Regions from separate parts of the Vibrio sp. VPAP30 genome, predicted to be linked through region 1. Evidence: predicted binding sites of a transcription regulator. Region 1 holds the regulator's gene; the other holds the start of a gene.
The links. Region 1 encodes PurR, which represses purine synthesis genes. Its sites were predicted from a motif close to TNANGNAAACGTTTNCNTNA; they were not measured.
Positions count from the first base shown of each region.

Region 2: the regulator PurR is predicted to act here: its motif matches at 1,629-1,648, upstream of glyA (serine hydroxymethyltransferase).

Region 1 is NZ_LBLS01000043.1:491,130-498,661, reverse strand. It holds gene torR (two-component system response regulator TorR) at 1-648, opposite strand, end outside; gene torD (molecular chaperone TorD) at 886-1,533, shown strand; gene purR (HTH-type transcriptional repressor PurR) at 1,745-2,752, shown strand; cyclic di-GMP riboswitch class I at 2,896-2,982, shown strand; gene ZX61_RS22470 (TfoX/Sxy family DNA transformation protein) at 3,122-3,712, shown strand; gene ZX61_RS22465 (TVP38/TMEM64 family protein) at 3,858-4,550, shown strand; gene ZX61_RS22460 (DUF2007 domain-containing protein) at 4,550-4,855, shown strand; gene ZX61_RS22455 (alpha/beta fold hydrolase) at 4,852-5,661, opposite strand; gene glgA (glycogen synthase GlgA) at 5,821-7,278, opposite strand; gene glgC (glucose-1-phosphate adenylyltransferase) at 7,268-7,532, opposite strand, start outside.
Region 2 is NZ_LBLS01000035.1:19,287-26,818, forward strand. It holds gene vexH (vibriobactin export RND transporter permease subunit VexH) at 1-464, shown strand, start outside; gene ZX61_RS14950 (YitT family protein) at 761-1,360, opposite strand; gene glyA (serine hydroxymethyltransferase) at 1,727-2,977, shown strand; gene ZX61_RS14960 (hypothetical protein) at 3,088-3,414, opposite strand; gene lipA (lipoyl synthase) at 3,612-4,577, opposite strand; gene lipB (lipoyl(octanoyl) transferase LipB) at 4,585-5,253, opposite strand; gene ybeD (DUF493 family protein YbeD) at 5,433-5,711, opposite strand; gene ZX61_RS14980 (serine hydrolase) at 5,860-7,038, opposite strand; gene ZX61_RS14985 (septal ring lytic transglycosylase RlpA family protein) at 7,129-7,532, opposite strand, start outside.

The DNA.
Region 1 (7,532 bases):
GAACTCCATCTTAGCTCGCATGCGACGAATCAACACATCAATCGTGCGATCATTCGGCGCATCAACACGATGGCTGATCATATTCAAAATACGCTCACGGCTGAGAACCTGATTCGGGTATGAAGACAAAGCAACCAGCAGCTCATACTCTGCTTTAGTCAGCTTCACAGGCTCTCCATTTCGGCTTAAAGCGCGGCGCTGAACATCAAACGTCCACTCGCCAAAGCGAACAACATTATCATCTTGCTTCGCTGCGCTATCCACTCCTGACGAATTACGTGCAGCGGAAATTCGCCACAATAAGTTCTTAACTCGAACCAGTAGCTCTCGTAATTCAAAAGGTTTAGTGACATAGTCATCGGCGCCCATTTCGAGGCCAACAATTTTGTCGATGCTGTCCGTGCGTCCTGTTACTAGGATAATTCCAATGTCTGATTGACTGCGTAGTTCGCGAGTTAGCATTAATCCATCTTCACCCGGTAGATTAATATCCAACATCACCAAATCAATCGCGTTGTTTTGTAGCATGTCTCGCATCTGCTCACCGCTTTCTGCTTCGCTGACTTGGTAACCTTCGTTCTGAAAGTAGCCAACGAGCTTGCTGCGAGTCACTACGTCATCTTCTACTACTAGTACATGATAACTCATCTGCACCACTTAATTTGCATTGGGAATAGTTCTATCATTTATTCTATTCATAAATAGTAACATTTCTAGTATTTATCACTTTAAAAACGAGAAAGATGATTTTTTATTGATTCAAGACAAAACCTCCGCCCTTGTTAATAAATGCTCATAATTCGTCTTTTATTGTCACGTAAGCCATTACCGCTATTCATTTTTATTAGTTACACTAATAGGTAGTTATTTTGGGAGTGATACCTAATGCAAGAAATCAAAGCATTCAACGAAAAACGTGCAGAAATCTATTGGTGGCTTTCAAGCCTTTACGCCAAAGAGCTAACCGAAGAGAACCTTGAGCAGTACCATTCAGCTCAAATCCGCTCTTTCCTTACTGGCCTTGGCGAGAATGCCGATCTCAAACCGTCGATTGATCGTGTCATTGACGCACTCAATCGCTTGATCGATCGCGAAGATGCTCAGCTTGAATTAGCCGCTGACTTTTGTGATCTGTTTTTGAAATCTGACCGCGACTCTGCACTGCCTTATGCTTCTATGTACATCGGCGAGTCGGGCCTACTCGATGACAAGCCGGCGAAAGAGATGGAAGCGTTAATGCTAGAGCATGGCGTTGCTGTCGATGAAAGCTTAAACGAGCCTGCTGATCACATTGCCATTGAACTCGATTTTCTAGGCAATCTCATCATTCGCTCCAATGAACTCGAACAAGAGCGCCATATTGAAGAAGCACTTATCGAGCAAGAGAGCTTCATTCGCCAGCACATTCTAAGCTGGGCACCTAAGTTTTCGGCTAAGTGCCAAACGCTCGATGAGTTCGGTTTTTACTCTGCTATTACGTCTCTAACAGTGGCATTCTTGGAATTGGACTGCGCATACTTAATCGGCGAGTAGAGTCTGACAATGTGAACTGGCACAGGTCAGGACAACGAATTTTGTTTGCCCTCAGTCAGATTGCGGTCTAAAATCGTGACCGCAAACGATAAAAATGAACTATTCAAATACAAACCGCTAAATAAGAGCGGTTTTTGTGTTTCTGATACTTTCTGCCAACTTATTCTAAACTGAATATATTCTCGTGGCAGTCATCGACAGGACAGAATTTATGGCCACTATTAAAGATGTTGCTCGCCTTGCAGGTGTTTCAACAACCACCGTGTCTCACGTCATCAACAAGACACGCTTTGTTGCAGAAGCGACACAAGAAAAAGTGATGGAAGCGGTAAATGAGCTTAACTACGCGCCAAGTGCCGTTGCGCGAAGCCTTAAGTGCAACACAACTCGCACAATTGGTATGCTAGTTACTCAATCGACTAACCTATTTTTCTCTGAAGTTATCGACGGCGTAGAAAGCTACTGTTATCGCCAAGGTTACACTCTGATCTTGTGTAACACAGGTGGTATCTATGAAAAGCAGCGTGACTACATTCGTATGCTTGCTGAAAAGCGGGTAGATGGCATTCTAGTCATGTGTTCCGATCTGACTGAAGAGCTGAGCGAGATGTTAGATCGCCACAAGGACATCCCTAAAGTTGTTATGGATTGGGGGCCAGAAAGCTCTCAAGCAGATAAGATCATCGACAACTCAGAAGAAGGTGGATACCTTGCGACCAAGTATTTAATCGAGCATGGCCACAAGGAGATTGCTTGCCTGAGCGGTCACTTTGAAAAAGCAGCTTGTGTCGAACGTATTCGAGGCTTCAAGCGTGCTATGGCTGAAGCTAAACTGCCCGTCAATGAAGACTGGATCTTAGAAGGCAACTTTGAGTGTGATACCGCGGTATTGGCGGCAGATAAGATCGTAGCAATGGATAACAAGCCGACAGCTGTGTTCTGTTTCAACGATACAATGGCATTAGGCCTGATGAGTCGATTACAGCAGAAAGGCATTCAAATCCCGCAAGATATGTCGGTGATTGGTTACGACAATATTGAGCTTGCAGAATACTTCTCTCCTCCACTAACAACGGTTCACCAACCAAAACGACGTGTAGGTAAAAACGCCTTTGAGATCCTTCTAGAGCGCATTAAAGATAAAGAACATGACAAACGCGTGTTCGAAATGCACCCTGAAATCGTCGAGCGTAAAACCGTTCGCAATCTAAATAAGTAACCTCAAGTCAAACGCTTAGCTAGTAGTCGTTTTATTGGCTAAGCGTATATATCCCCCCTATTTATTGAACCAATATCACATTTATCCCATTCAAATGTGATGCTCTGCGCAGTTTTATTTATTCTTAAAATGTTCGATTAATGCCACGAACAGGGCAAACCACTCCGAAAGGGTGGGACGCAAAGCCTCCGGCCTTAAACAATTTATTGTCTGGTAGCGGGGTTGCCGATGGCGAATATGCAAACTGTCATACCGTTTTTACTTGTTCTTGAGCTCGTATGACACCTTACTGACATTGTATCTGCATTATTTTGCTAATCTCTCGGACCTGCATTGGTGGCGTATACATATACACCGAGAAAACACAGCATGGATAAACCAATACTAAAAGACTCAATGCGTTTGTTTGAGCAGTTAGGCCATATTAAGTCTCGCTCAATGTTTGGTGGTTTTGGCATTTTTGCCGATGACACCATGTTCGCACTTGTAGTCAACGATAAGCTTCACGTACGCGCGGATGCCACTCTCGCTAAACAGTTTAAATCTCAAGGGCTCGAACCCTATGTTTACAAAAAACGTGGTTTCCCTGTCGTAACTAAGTACTTTGCTTTGTGTGACGATTTGGCGTCAGACAGCAGTAAAGCCCTAGAGATTGCTAACGTCGCACTCAGAGCAGCGAACGTAGAAAAACAAAGTCAGTCGCAAGCAAAACCAAATCGCTTGAAAGATCTACCTAACCTAAGGCTCGCTACTGAGAGAATGCTTAAAAAGGCAGGTATTGAGTCGGTTAAAAACCTTGAAGACGTCGGTGCAGTTCACGCTTTCAAAGCCATTCAATCCACACACTCTGCCGATGTAAATATCGAACTTTTATGGGCATTGGAAGGCGCGATCAACGGAACTCACTGGTCGGTCATTCCTCAAAGCCGTCGTCAAGAGCTATTAACTCAAGTTAGTTAATCAAGCAGTACTTATCTAAGAAGTCAGCCACAGCGCTGACTTTTTTATTTTTATCCATCGCAATGAAATTTGCTGCTTGCTTTCCCTGTCTTGTCTAGTAACACTTAATACATCTATCCTCGATGTAAGATGGAGCAGCTTCAACATGAATAAAAAAATCGTCCTTGGTATTCTCTTCGTTGCACTAATTGTTTTACTAGGCGTAAACTTTGGTCAATATCTCACGCTGGAAAATGCGAAAGCCCAACAAGCTGAGTTGGCTACCTTTATTGCCGACAACTTTACGGTTGCAGCGGCCACTTATTTTCTGGCTTACATAGCTATTACGGCCTTTTCTATCCCCGGAGCTGCAGTTGTGACGCTGCTAGGCGCCGCACTATTTGGTTTCTGGACTAGCCTACTGCTGGTTTCATTCGCCAGTACAATAGGTGCAACCCTTGCATTTTTAAGTAGTCGATATTTGCTACGTGATTGGGTACAGAGCAAATTTGGTGAGAAACTCAATGCCATTAACCAAGGCGTTGAGAAAGACGGTGCATTCTACCTTTTTTCTCTTCGCTTGATTCCAGTGTTCCCATTTTTCCTGATCAACTTGCTCATGGGTTTAACCCCAATCGCAACGGTACGTTTTTACCTTGTTAGCCAATTAGGCATGTTGCCTGGCACCGCTGTCTACTTGAACGCTGGCACGCAACTGGCTCAAATTGAAAGCTTGTCTGGCATAGTGTCTCCGACGGTGCTGGCATCTTTTGCCTTATTGGGACTGTTCCCCGTCATTGCTAAATGGATCATGGCGAAGGTTAAGGCCTCTCCTTCAACTTCAAATGGCAATGCTTGATGAGAATCTACTCGGCATCGACACCTACCGAAGCTCACATTGTTTGTGAGCTTTTAAAGTCTTGCCATATCGAATGTGAAGTACGCGGAGAAGGCGTATTTGGCTTACAGGGTGAAGTGCCATTTGGAGAGAGCAGCGAACCTTACATCTGGCTGCTGAATCACAGTCAAATCATTCAAGCCAATGCAGTCATCAAAGAGTTTAGGAATGCGCAGATAGGTTCAAATTGGAACTGTAGCAATTGTGGTGAGTCCAACGAGTCCCAGTTTGGCGCATGTTGGCAATGCGGCGAAACTGCACCTTAACTGTTAGGCGCTTTAATTTGCTGCTGAATAAACGAAATTGAGTGGTGATTGAACTCTTCTGGTCGTTCAACGTTACAAACGTGTCCGCAGTCACGAATTTCTTGAAGCTGACTCTGCCTATGGACTGCGACCATCTCTTTCACGGGCTGGATAAACATATAGTCCCGTTCTCCCATCAAATAGAGGGTTGGTATTGGTAACTCTCTATCTTTGAAATACTTCATCAGAGGATTGACTTCGGCAGTAAGGATAAACCAACGCTTAAATTCTTTTTGACACAGTTTCTTTGCTTCGTGGATAAATAGGTGTCGAGACTCTCTTTGAGTACGCTGTGGCATCACGATATAAGCAAATAGGCTATACAGCCACATGTAAGGCACGACATGCTTACACATACCGCCTAAACGGACCAATATCTGTGAACGCACGTTAAACCGCGTGACAGCGCCGCCAAGCACCATTGACTTTACTCGATCTGTCGCAAGCTCTGCCAAATTTCGAACAATAATCGTACCCAGTGACATTCCAACAAAATGCGCTGAACGAATCTTAAGATGATCTAGTACCTTTAAGATGTCCATTGTTACCGATTTGAATGTGTAGCGATTGGCGATCAGCTCTTTGATCAGTTGGTTGGATTTGCCGTGACCTCGAAGGTCGATTAGCAACAAATTAAAGTGCTGCTTGTACGCTTTAATCTGTTTAAACCAGATTGATGAACTTCCACCAGCACCATGCACAAAAACGACCCATTCATCGCTTGTTGGGTGGGCATAGGTTTTGTGGAAAAGTAAAGCGTCACTCATATTTAAAAACGAATACTCAAGTTCAAAATTTGGTTACGGAGATTAGCATAAACATAGAGGGATTTACGTCAAAATGCGTCAAATCTTAATTATTCTTTTATTAAAAATGTAAGCAACCATCAAAAAGGCGCCTTTAAGACGCCTTATTTCATATCGTTTTCAGCTTAATGCACTACGGTACAAAGTTATATATTCATCCGCCGCTTTGTTCCAACAGAAGTCTTGCTCCATAGCATAAAGCTGCGCGCGTTTAACTTCATTGGGCTGCTGAGCATACAGTAACAAAGAACGCTGCAAAACATGAAGCAAAGCCGCTGGCTCGGGCTCATAGAAGACAAACCCAGTTGCAACCTCAGGATCTGCATCATAATCATTAACGCTATCTCTTAGGCCCCCAACACCACGCACAATTGGCAATGTGCCATAAGCCATACTATAAATTTGGTTCAAACCACAAGGTTCAAATTCTGACGGCATAATGAAAAAATCGGAGCCTGCTTCAACCAAGTGCGCCAGTTCGTTATCGTAGGCCTCCACAAAAACAAAATTATCACTGTGTTGTGCCGCCACCTCTTTAAGCTGAGCGGCAAGAGCTGGATCTCCGGTACCAACGATGACCACTTGAACCTGGTACTTGAGAAAGTCTCCAAGTATTGGCAACAAATAGTGGACACCCTTTTGATGAGTCAGACGACAAACCATGCCATAGACTGCAATATCTTGTGCCTCTAGTCCTACTCGCGCCTGCAACTCACGTTTACATGCTTTTTTACCACGAATCATACTCTGACGATTTGGCTTGTAATTGACTGGCAAATAGGTGTCATTCTGCGGATTCCAAGCTGTGTAGTCACAACCATTGAGAATACCGACCAAATCAGCAGAGCGCTGCTGGAACTCGGCCGCCATACCATGGCTTCCTAGCTCGGTTTTAAGTTCCTCTGCATAAGTCGGGCTCACGGCATTGATCTTATCTGCATTCATCACTCCAGCTCTCAGCATGGTAACGTGCGTCAAGCTCACCGCAGCATCGGGGACGTAGTGGGTATGCATTTCAGGTAAGTTTGGCAACTCATCGTAACTAAACACCCCTTTAAAAACCGCATTATGCACCGACAGAATGCTTTTTATCTCTACATAAAAGCTATCTAACGCATAACGGTGTTTAAGCAAATACGGAACGAAACCGGTATGCCAATCATTGGCGTGAACAATATCAGGCTGAAAGCCGAGTTTCGGCAACATATCAAGACAGGCAGCGCTAAAAAACGCAAAGCGCTCACCATTGTCTAAATAAGCCTGATTGTTCTCTGCGTACATTTCTGCTCTATCGAAGTACTGAGGACAATCTATAGCGTAAACAGGGACACCTGCGATCTCTAACTGTTTGACTCGATAATTAGTATGAGGCCAATGCTCTAAATGAGTATCAAGTATCACCTGGGCTTGCTCAATACCAGCCAACTTTTGGTAGGCGGGTAATGTAATACGAACATCTTGCTGTAGTGCGAGGAGCGCTTCAGGCAGCGCCTTGGCAACATCTGCCAAGCCACCGCTCTTAATTAACCCTTCAACTTCCGATGCTACAAATAGAATAGATAAATTCTTAGTAGCCAATTCGTGCTCCTTTAGGAATAACAACAATGCCATCTTCCGATACGTGGAAGTGCTTCTTATCTTCTGATAGATTTACACCAATTTGTGTCCCTGGTGCAATATCTACATCCTTATCAATGATCACTCGGCGTAAAACACATCCATCACCGACCTTGACGTCTCCAAGTAAAATACATTCGCTGATGTCACATGCTGAAGCGATATTGCTTCGAAACCCTAGCACTGACTTTTCAATGCGCGATCCGCGAACATAG
Region 2 (7,532 bases), on a different contig from region 1:
TGGGCGTTTTGGGTGGATTCCTTGGGCTATTTTTGATGGGACAAGGCCTCAACATTTATAGCCAAATTGGCATGATCATGTTGATTGGTATGGTGACTAAGAACGGCATCTTGATAGTTGAATTCGCTAACCAGCTTCGCGATCGTGGCATTGAGTTTGAGAAGGCCATTGTTGACGCTTCAGCGCGGCGTTTGCGTCCTATTATGATGACGGCATTCACTACATTGGCTGGAGCCATCCCATTGATTCTGTCTACGGGGGCTGGCTATGAAAGCCGCGTAGCTGTAGGTACGGTAATCTTCTTTGGTATGGGCTTTGCGACACTCGTTACTCTGTTTGTGATTCCAGCTATGTACCGCTTGATTTCTGCAAGCACACAATCACCTGGTCATGTGGAAGCAGAGCTAAACAAGGAGCTAAGCCACGATGTGAAAGCGCGTGTTTCGCACGGAGAGTTGGAGTAAAGGCGGACTGCGTCCTTGGAACGCTCCGCTACGAGATCGGGCTTCGCTCTGCGAGAATTTGGAACGGGCTTCGCCCTTCGAGAACACTGCGTTTCGAGAGTTGAGATGGACTTCGTCCTTCGAGAAAATTGTCATTCCTTAGAGCGACGAAGGAGCGAGTAAGGAATCTCTAACAAGGTTCCCATCCGCTTGAAGAGATCCCCAACTCGTTCGTACCTCACTCTTGAGGATGACGAGATTGAAAAAAAACAAAGGGTTGACATATAGTGTCAACCCTTCTCGCTTCTCGCTTCTCGCTAACCGTAATTAACACTATAACGCGTTGGCTTATGGTTCATGGCCAATACAAGGTTGAGCGCCACAGCACCGATGATTGAAAGTGCGATAACCTGTGGTGAGACGAAGAAGAATGACGCGACCAAAATGCAAAAATCGATAGCTAGCTGGGATTTGCCAACAGAAATACCAAATTTGTCTTGGATGAATAGGCACAGGACGTTGAATCCACCAAGGCTTGAGCGGTGGCGGAAGAGAATTAGCATCCCTAACCCCATTAGTAAACCACCTGCGACCGCACAATAGACCTGATTTATTGTATCTAAGCTAATCACTAAATAGAGATGATCGGCAAAAACCGACACCAAAGCACCAGAAATAGCACTATTAAATGCAAAGCGAGAACCAAATCGTTTCCAAGCCAACAGGTAAAAAGGACAATTAGCCACAAAGTAGAGCGTACCAAAAGAGAGTGAGACGAATTGACTCGCTAATAGCGCAAGTCCGGTCGTCCCTCCAGTGAGTAGTGAGGCTGACTGTAAAAAGAAAACGCCTTGGGCAACAAGAAAGGTGCCCGTTAAAATTGCGATCCAGTCTTCTCTTCTTGAGTGTTTTTCCATCAGATTGAAATTTAATCGCTGAATAATGGCGTGCATACTATTTAAAAAATGAGGATTTCGGTAGCTTGAGAGAGAAATTTAAGGTAAACCTATGTAATTATCGTTTTACGGAGTGTAAAGGACAAAATTGACACTTTTCTAAATTATCATTTAGGCAGACGTTCAATATGACATTCCTTGTAGAGCATTATGAAAAAACTGCATGAGAAAAATGTGAATTTTCTCTTTATGACCTAGATCAAATTATGTAAAATGCGCGTCATTAGCTTAATGCAAACGTTTGCGTCAGGTAAAAAACGTCGGTATTGAGGTCAGAAATCAGTTTATTAACATTTTTTAAGTCTTAATCTGAGTCAGGAGATACAGATGCTAAAGCGTGATATGAACATCGCAGATTACGATGCGGAACTGTTCGCAGCAATCCAAGAAGAAACCCTTCGCCAGGAAGAACACATTGAACTTATCGCTTCAGAAAACTACACAAGCCCACGTGTAATGGAAGCGCAAGGTTCTCAGCTGACAAATAAATACGCTGAGGGTTACCCGGGCAAGCGCTACTATGGTGGCTGTGAGTACGTTGATAAAGCAGAAGCTCTTGCTATCGACCGCGCATGCGAGCTTTTCGGTTGTGAGTATGCAAACGTACAGCCACATTCTGGTTCTCAAGCAAACAGCGCTGTTTACATGGCACTTTTAAATCCAGGCGATACGGTTTTAGGTATGAGCCTAGCGCACGGTGGTCACCTGACTCACGGCTCTCCGGTAAACTTCTCTGGTAAGCACTACAACGTTATTCCTTATGGTATCGATGAAGCGGGTCAAATCAACTATGACGAAATGGAGCAACTTGCTCTTGAGCATAAGCCTAAGATGATCATCGGTGGTTTCTCTGCTTACTCTCAAATCGTAGATTGGGCGCGCATGCGTGAAATCGCAGACAAGGCTGGCGCTTGGTTATTTGTTGATATGGCGCACGTTGCTGGTCTAATTGCAGCAGGCGAATACCCGACACCAGTACCACATGCTCATGTTGTTACAACAACTACGCACAAAACGCTAGCAGGCCCACGTGGTGGTCTCATTCTGTCTAATGCTGGCGAAGAGATGTATAAGAAGTTGAACTCAGCAGTATTCCCTGGTGGTCAAGGTGGTCCTCTGATGCACGTTATCGCTGGTAAAGCAGTTGCGTTCAAAGAAGCAATGGAGCCTGAATTCAAAGCTTACCAAGCGCGCGTAGTGAAGAACGCAAAAGCCATGGTTGCTCAGTTCCAAGAACGCGGATACAAAATCGTTTCTAATGGTACTGAAAATCACCTGTTCCTTGTTGACCTAATCGATAAAGACATCACAGGTAAAGACGCAGACGCAGCTTTAGGTGCCGCAAACATCACGGTAAACAAAAACTCAGTGCCAAACGACCCGCGTAGCCCGTTTGTTACTTCAGGTATTCGTGTTGGATCTCCAGCAATCACACGTCGTGGTTTCACTGAAGAAGATGCAAAAGAGTTAGCAAACTGGATGTGTGACGTTTTAGATAACATCGGTAACGAAGACGTTATTGAAGCGACTAAAGCAAAAGTGCTTGAAATTTGTAAGCGCCTACCAGTTTACGCTTAATCAAAATTCTGATTGATTAAAGCACCTCCAACTTGGAGGTGTTTTTTTATGATTTGAAAATGAGAAACAAAAACGGCAGCCGAGGCTGCCGTTTCAAATCTTAGTTGAGCTTATTTGTTTACACTGATTGTCTCACCAGATTTACAACGGAATTGGTAGTATTTAGTGCTTTCGTTGAATTTAGATAGACCTTCACCACTACAGTAGTCTGCGTTGATATCACGCATAGTGTCTAGAGTTGCTTCACTGCGAAGCGCAAATTTAGAGCCATCAGCACATACGATACGTACACGACCATCGTCACTCACTGAATAGGTTTTCACTTCAGTATTACAAAGCTCGAAAGAAGCGTCCATGTAGTTATCTTGCTGAGTTGGTTCAGATGCACAACCTGCAAGAGTAATAGCCACAACAGCGGCAGCAAAAATGTTTTTCATGTATCTATCCAATAATTCGAGTATGTGATGAAAGGTTGATTTAAGTATTATATCAAACCTGTACTTTCATTCTAGTATCAAAGTTGTTTCAGCATTTGATATGGTAGTGGATTGTGGCGGGCGAGTAAAATCAGCACAAATAAAATATGCCTCACGTTCAAAAACGAGAGGCATATAAACTGAATAATCACTTGGTGTTAGCTTACTTCGACACCTTGCGCTTGAAGATCGGCGTGGTAAGAAGAGCGAACAAATGGCCCACATGCTGCGTGAGTAAAGCCAAGTTCAAGTGCAATCTCTTTTAGTTCATCAAACTCTGAAGGTGGAACGTAGCGCTCTACTGGTAAATGATGACGGCTAGGTGCTAGGTATTGGCCTAACGTCAGCATGGTTACACCGTGCGCTCGAAGATCTTTCAATACTTCGACGATCTCTTCTTTCGTCTCACCAAGCCCCATCATGATTCCTGACTTGGTCGGAATATTCGGGTGTTGCTCTTTGAACTTCTGTAGAAGCTGTAGAGACCATTTGTAGTTTGCGCCAGGCCGAGCCTTACGGTACAGGCGAGGTGCTGTTTCTAAGTTATGATTGAAGACATCTGGTGGATTATCTTTCAATAATTCGAGCGCAACATCCATACGGCCGCGGAAGTCAGGTACCAGTGTTTCAATTCTTATGCTTGGATTAAGCGCGCGGATCTCGCGGTTACAGTCAGCAAAGTGCTGTGCGCCACCATCACGTAGATCATCACGGTCAACTGAAGTAATCACTACGTACTTCAGTTTCATATCTTGAATCGTTTTTGCCAGCTTTTGTGGCTCATTTGCTTCAGGCGTAAGAGGGCGACCATGGGCAACATCACAGAATGGGCAGCGGCGAGTACAGATCGCACCCAAAATCATAAAGGTCGCGGTCCCGTGGTTAAAACATTCTGCAAGGTTAGGGCATGAAGCTTCTTCACAAACGGAGTGTAGGTTGTTTTTACGCATTGCAGATTTAATATCTTGAATGCGCTGGCTGTCGGCAGGTAGCTTGATCTTCATCCAGTCTGGTTTACGAAGAACTTCTTTTTGCTCTGTAGGCATGTTCTTTACTGGAATCAGTGCCATTTTGTCAGCGTCGCGGTACTTAACGCCTTTTTCCATTTGGATTGGTTTACTCATGCTTCTCTTACTTCTCGTTACTGTTGGTCTTGTGGCCTGCTTGTGTGTCAATTTTGACCTGCTGATAATTGAGTAAAGTAACCAGTTCTTCGACAAGTTTTGTCTCTACTTGTGTTATATCTTCAGGCCCGCCAAGTTGGCTGACTTGAACCATTTCCATTCCCGCATAACCGCATGGGTTGATTCGGAGAAATGGCGTAAGATCCATATTTACATTTAGCGCTAAGCCGTGGAACGAACAACCTTTACGGATTCGTAACCCTAAGGAACAGATTTTCTTCCCATCTACATAGACTCCCGGTGCGTCGGGGCGTGCAGCCGAGTCGATATTGTATGCTTTTAGTGTATTGATGACGAGATTCTCTATATGGGTAACAAGATCTCGCACACCTATTTTTTTACGACGAAGGTTAATTAGAAAATAGGCGACGAGCTGGCCAGGACCATGATAGGTGACTTGGCCACCTCTATCGCTTTGAACGACTGGAATATCACCTGTGTTCAGTAGATGCTCCTCTTTACCTGCTTGTCCTTGTGTGAAGACTGGATTGTGCTCGACAAGCCATACCTCGTCGGCAGTATCTTCAGTGCGGCTATCTGTGAAGTCGTGCATTGCTTGCCAGATTGGCTCGTAATCTTGTCTTCCTAGATGTTTAACAACAAGCTGGTTTCGCATTCCGCTTTTCCATCGTCGGTTAATAAAGTTAACGGATTATAAACTGCTTCTGGTCAAGGAACTATATACCAGTAACACATTTTTAACCCTAGACTTTTTGCAGGATGATTATCTATTTGATATCTAAAAAGAAAGCAGCTCCCGCTGCCTTCAAAAAAAATTGATTATATCAAATTTAGTTATAGAACCATGCGTACAATGTCGATTTCACCTAGCTCTTTATAAAGCGTTTCAACCTGTTCGATTGAAGTGGCAGTGATGTTAACCGACACCGAGTGGTAATTGCCCTTAGCGCTTGGCTTTACTGTTGGGCTGTAATCACCTGGAGCATGGCGTTGAATTACTTCTAAAACCTTTTCAGGAAGTTCAGGCTTAGCGTAGCCCATTACCTTGTATGTAAAAGAACACGGGAATTCCAGCAGGTCTTTCAGTTTTGCGTCTGAGTTAATGTTCAGCATTTTGAAACTCCAAGTTGGGAAGTCGTTGTTAGCAGCGCGAAATAGTACTTTCTATCGAGTGCGAACTCAAGATTACCTCAGCGCTTTGTCAATTGGGTGAAAAGTAAAAAAGCCGCACTAGGCGGCTTTTTAAAGCTAAGTACGCGAATTACAAGAAGCTTTTGAATAGCATCACAATGTAATCCCATAGACGGCTGAATAGGCTGCCTTCTTCCACGTCTTCAAGAGCAAGAAGCGGGTACTCTGCAATATCTTCACCTTCTAGTTGATAGTATAGCTTACCAACTACGTCACCCTTCATAATTGGGGCTTCTAGCTCTTTTTCAAGCACGAAGCTTGCCTTAAGGTTTTTTGCTTGGCCGCGAGGAAGAGTTACATAGGTATCTTGGTCAAGACCAAGGGCTACAGTATCTTTGTTACCCATCCAGATCTTCTCTTCAACGAAGGTTTCTCCAGCTTTATGTGGCGCGACTGTTTCGAAGAAGCGGAAGCCATAGCTCAGAAGCTTCTTGCTTTCTGATTTACGTGCGTTGGCATTCTTTGTTCCCATTACCACAGCAACTAGGCGCATTTTTCCTTCAGTTGCAGAGCTAACTAAGCTGTAGCCCGCGTTACTTGTGTGGCCAGTCTTAATGCCATCAACGTTCATGCTCTTGTCCCAAAGCAAACCATTGCGGTTGTATTGGGTGATGCCGTTGTAAGTAAATTTCTTGTTTGAGTAGATACGGTACTCGTCTGGCACGTCGCGGATCAGTGCGCTGCCAAGCAGGGCCATATCGTAAGGGGTTGAGTATAGATTCGGATTGTCTAGACCATGCACGTTAGCAAAGTGGGTGTCTTTCATACCGATAGTGTCAGCCCAAGCGTTCATTAGATCGACAAATGCGTCTTCTGAACCAGCGATGTGCTCTGCCATTGCAACACAAGCATCATTACCAGACTGAACAATGATACCGCGGTTTAGGTCTTCTACTTTTACCGTAGTACCAACTTCGATAAACATTTTTGAAGAATCAGGGAAGTTTTTCGCCCAAGCGTTTTTGCTGATAGTGACATCATCTTGAAGTGAGATGTTGCCACGCTCTAATTCTTGGCCGATGACATAACTGGTCATCATCTTAGTCAAACTCGCTGGAGATAACTTGGTGTTCATCTCTTTTTCAGCAAGTACTTTACCTGAATGGTAATCCATCAATACGTAGCCTTTGGCTGCGATTTGAGGGGCGTCAGGAACCACAATTGGGGATGCGAATACAGAAGATGCGAATGTTGCAGAAAGCGCAATCGAAGACGCAAAAGCTGATTTAATTAGCGTTGTTTTTTTCATATTGACTACAGAATTATCGTTTACTGTCCATATCTTAACAGAATCAATCTCTCAAGCCAGTGTAGCGGTTTGGATACACTGGATTGAGGACTAGTGGGATTTTATGAAAGCACTGGTGTAACCCAAGTCTTTCACTTGTTCAAGTGCTTTTTGGCCGTGCATATAGTCGCTAAATGGGCCTAAAAATACTCGGTGAAGCTTGTCGCCGGAACTAACATAACTCTTGACCGAAAGCTTTTGACTCAAATTTTGTGCTAAAGTTTCAACTCGGTCTTGATGTTGTGACGAAGCGACCTGAACAACAAACTTTGGTAATGCTTCTTGTTTATGTGTTTGGGTCGGTTTGTCGATGGTGATGACCTCTATTTCAACCTTGGCCGTACCAGTACGAATCACGTCGAGTTTTAGCGCAGCAGCATAGCTCAGATCGATGATTCGACCTTCGTGGAAAGGACCACGGTCATTGACCCGCACAATCGCCGTTTTGCCATTAT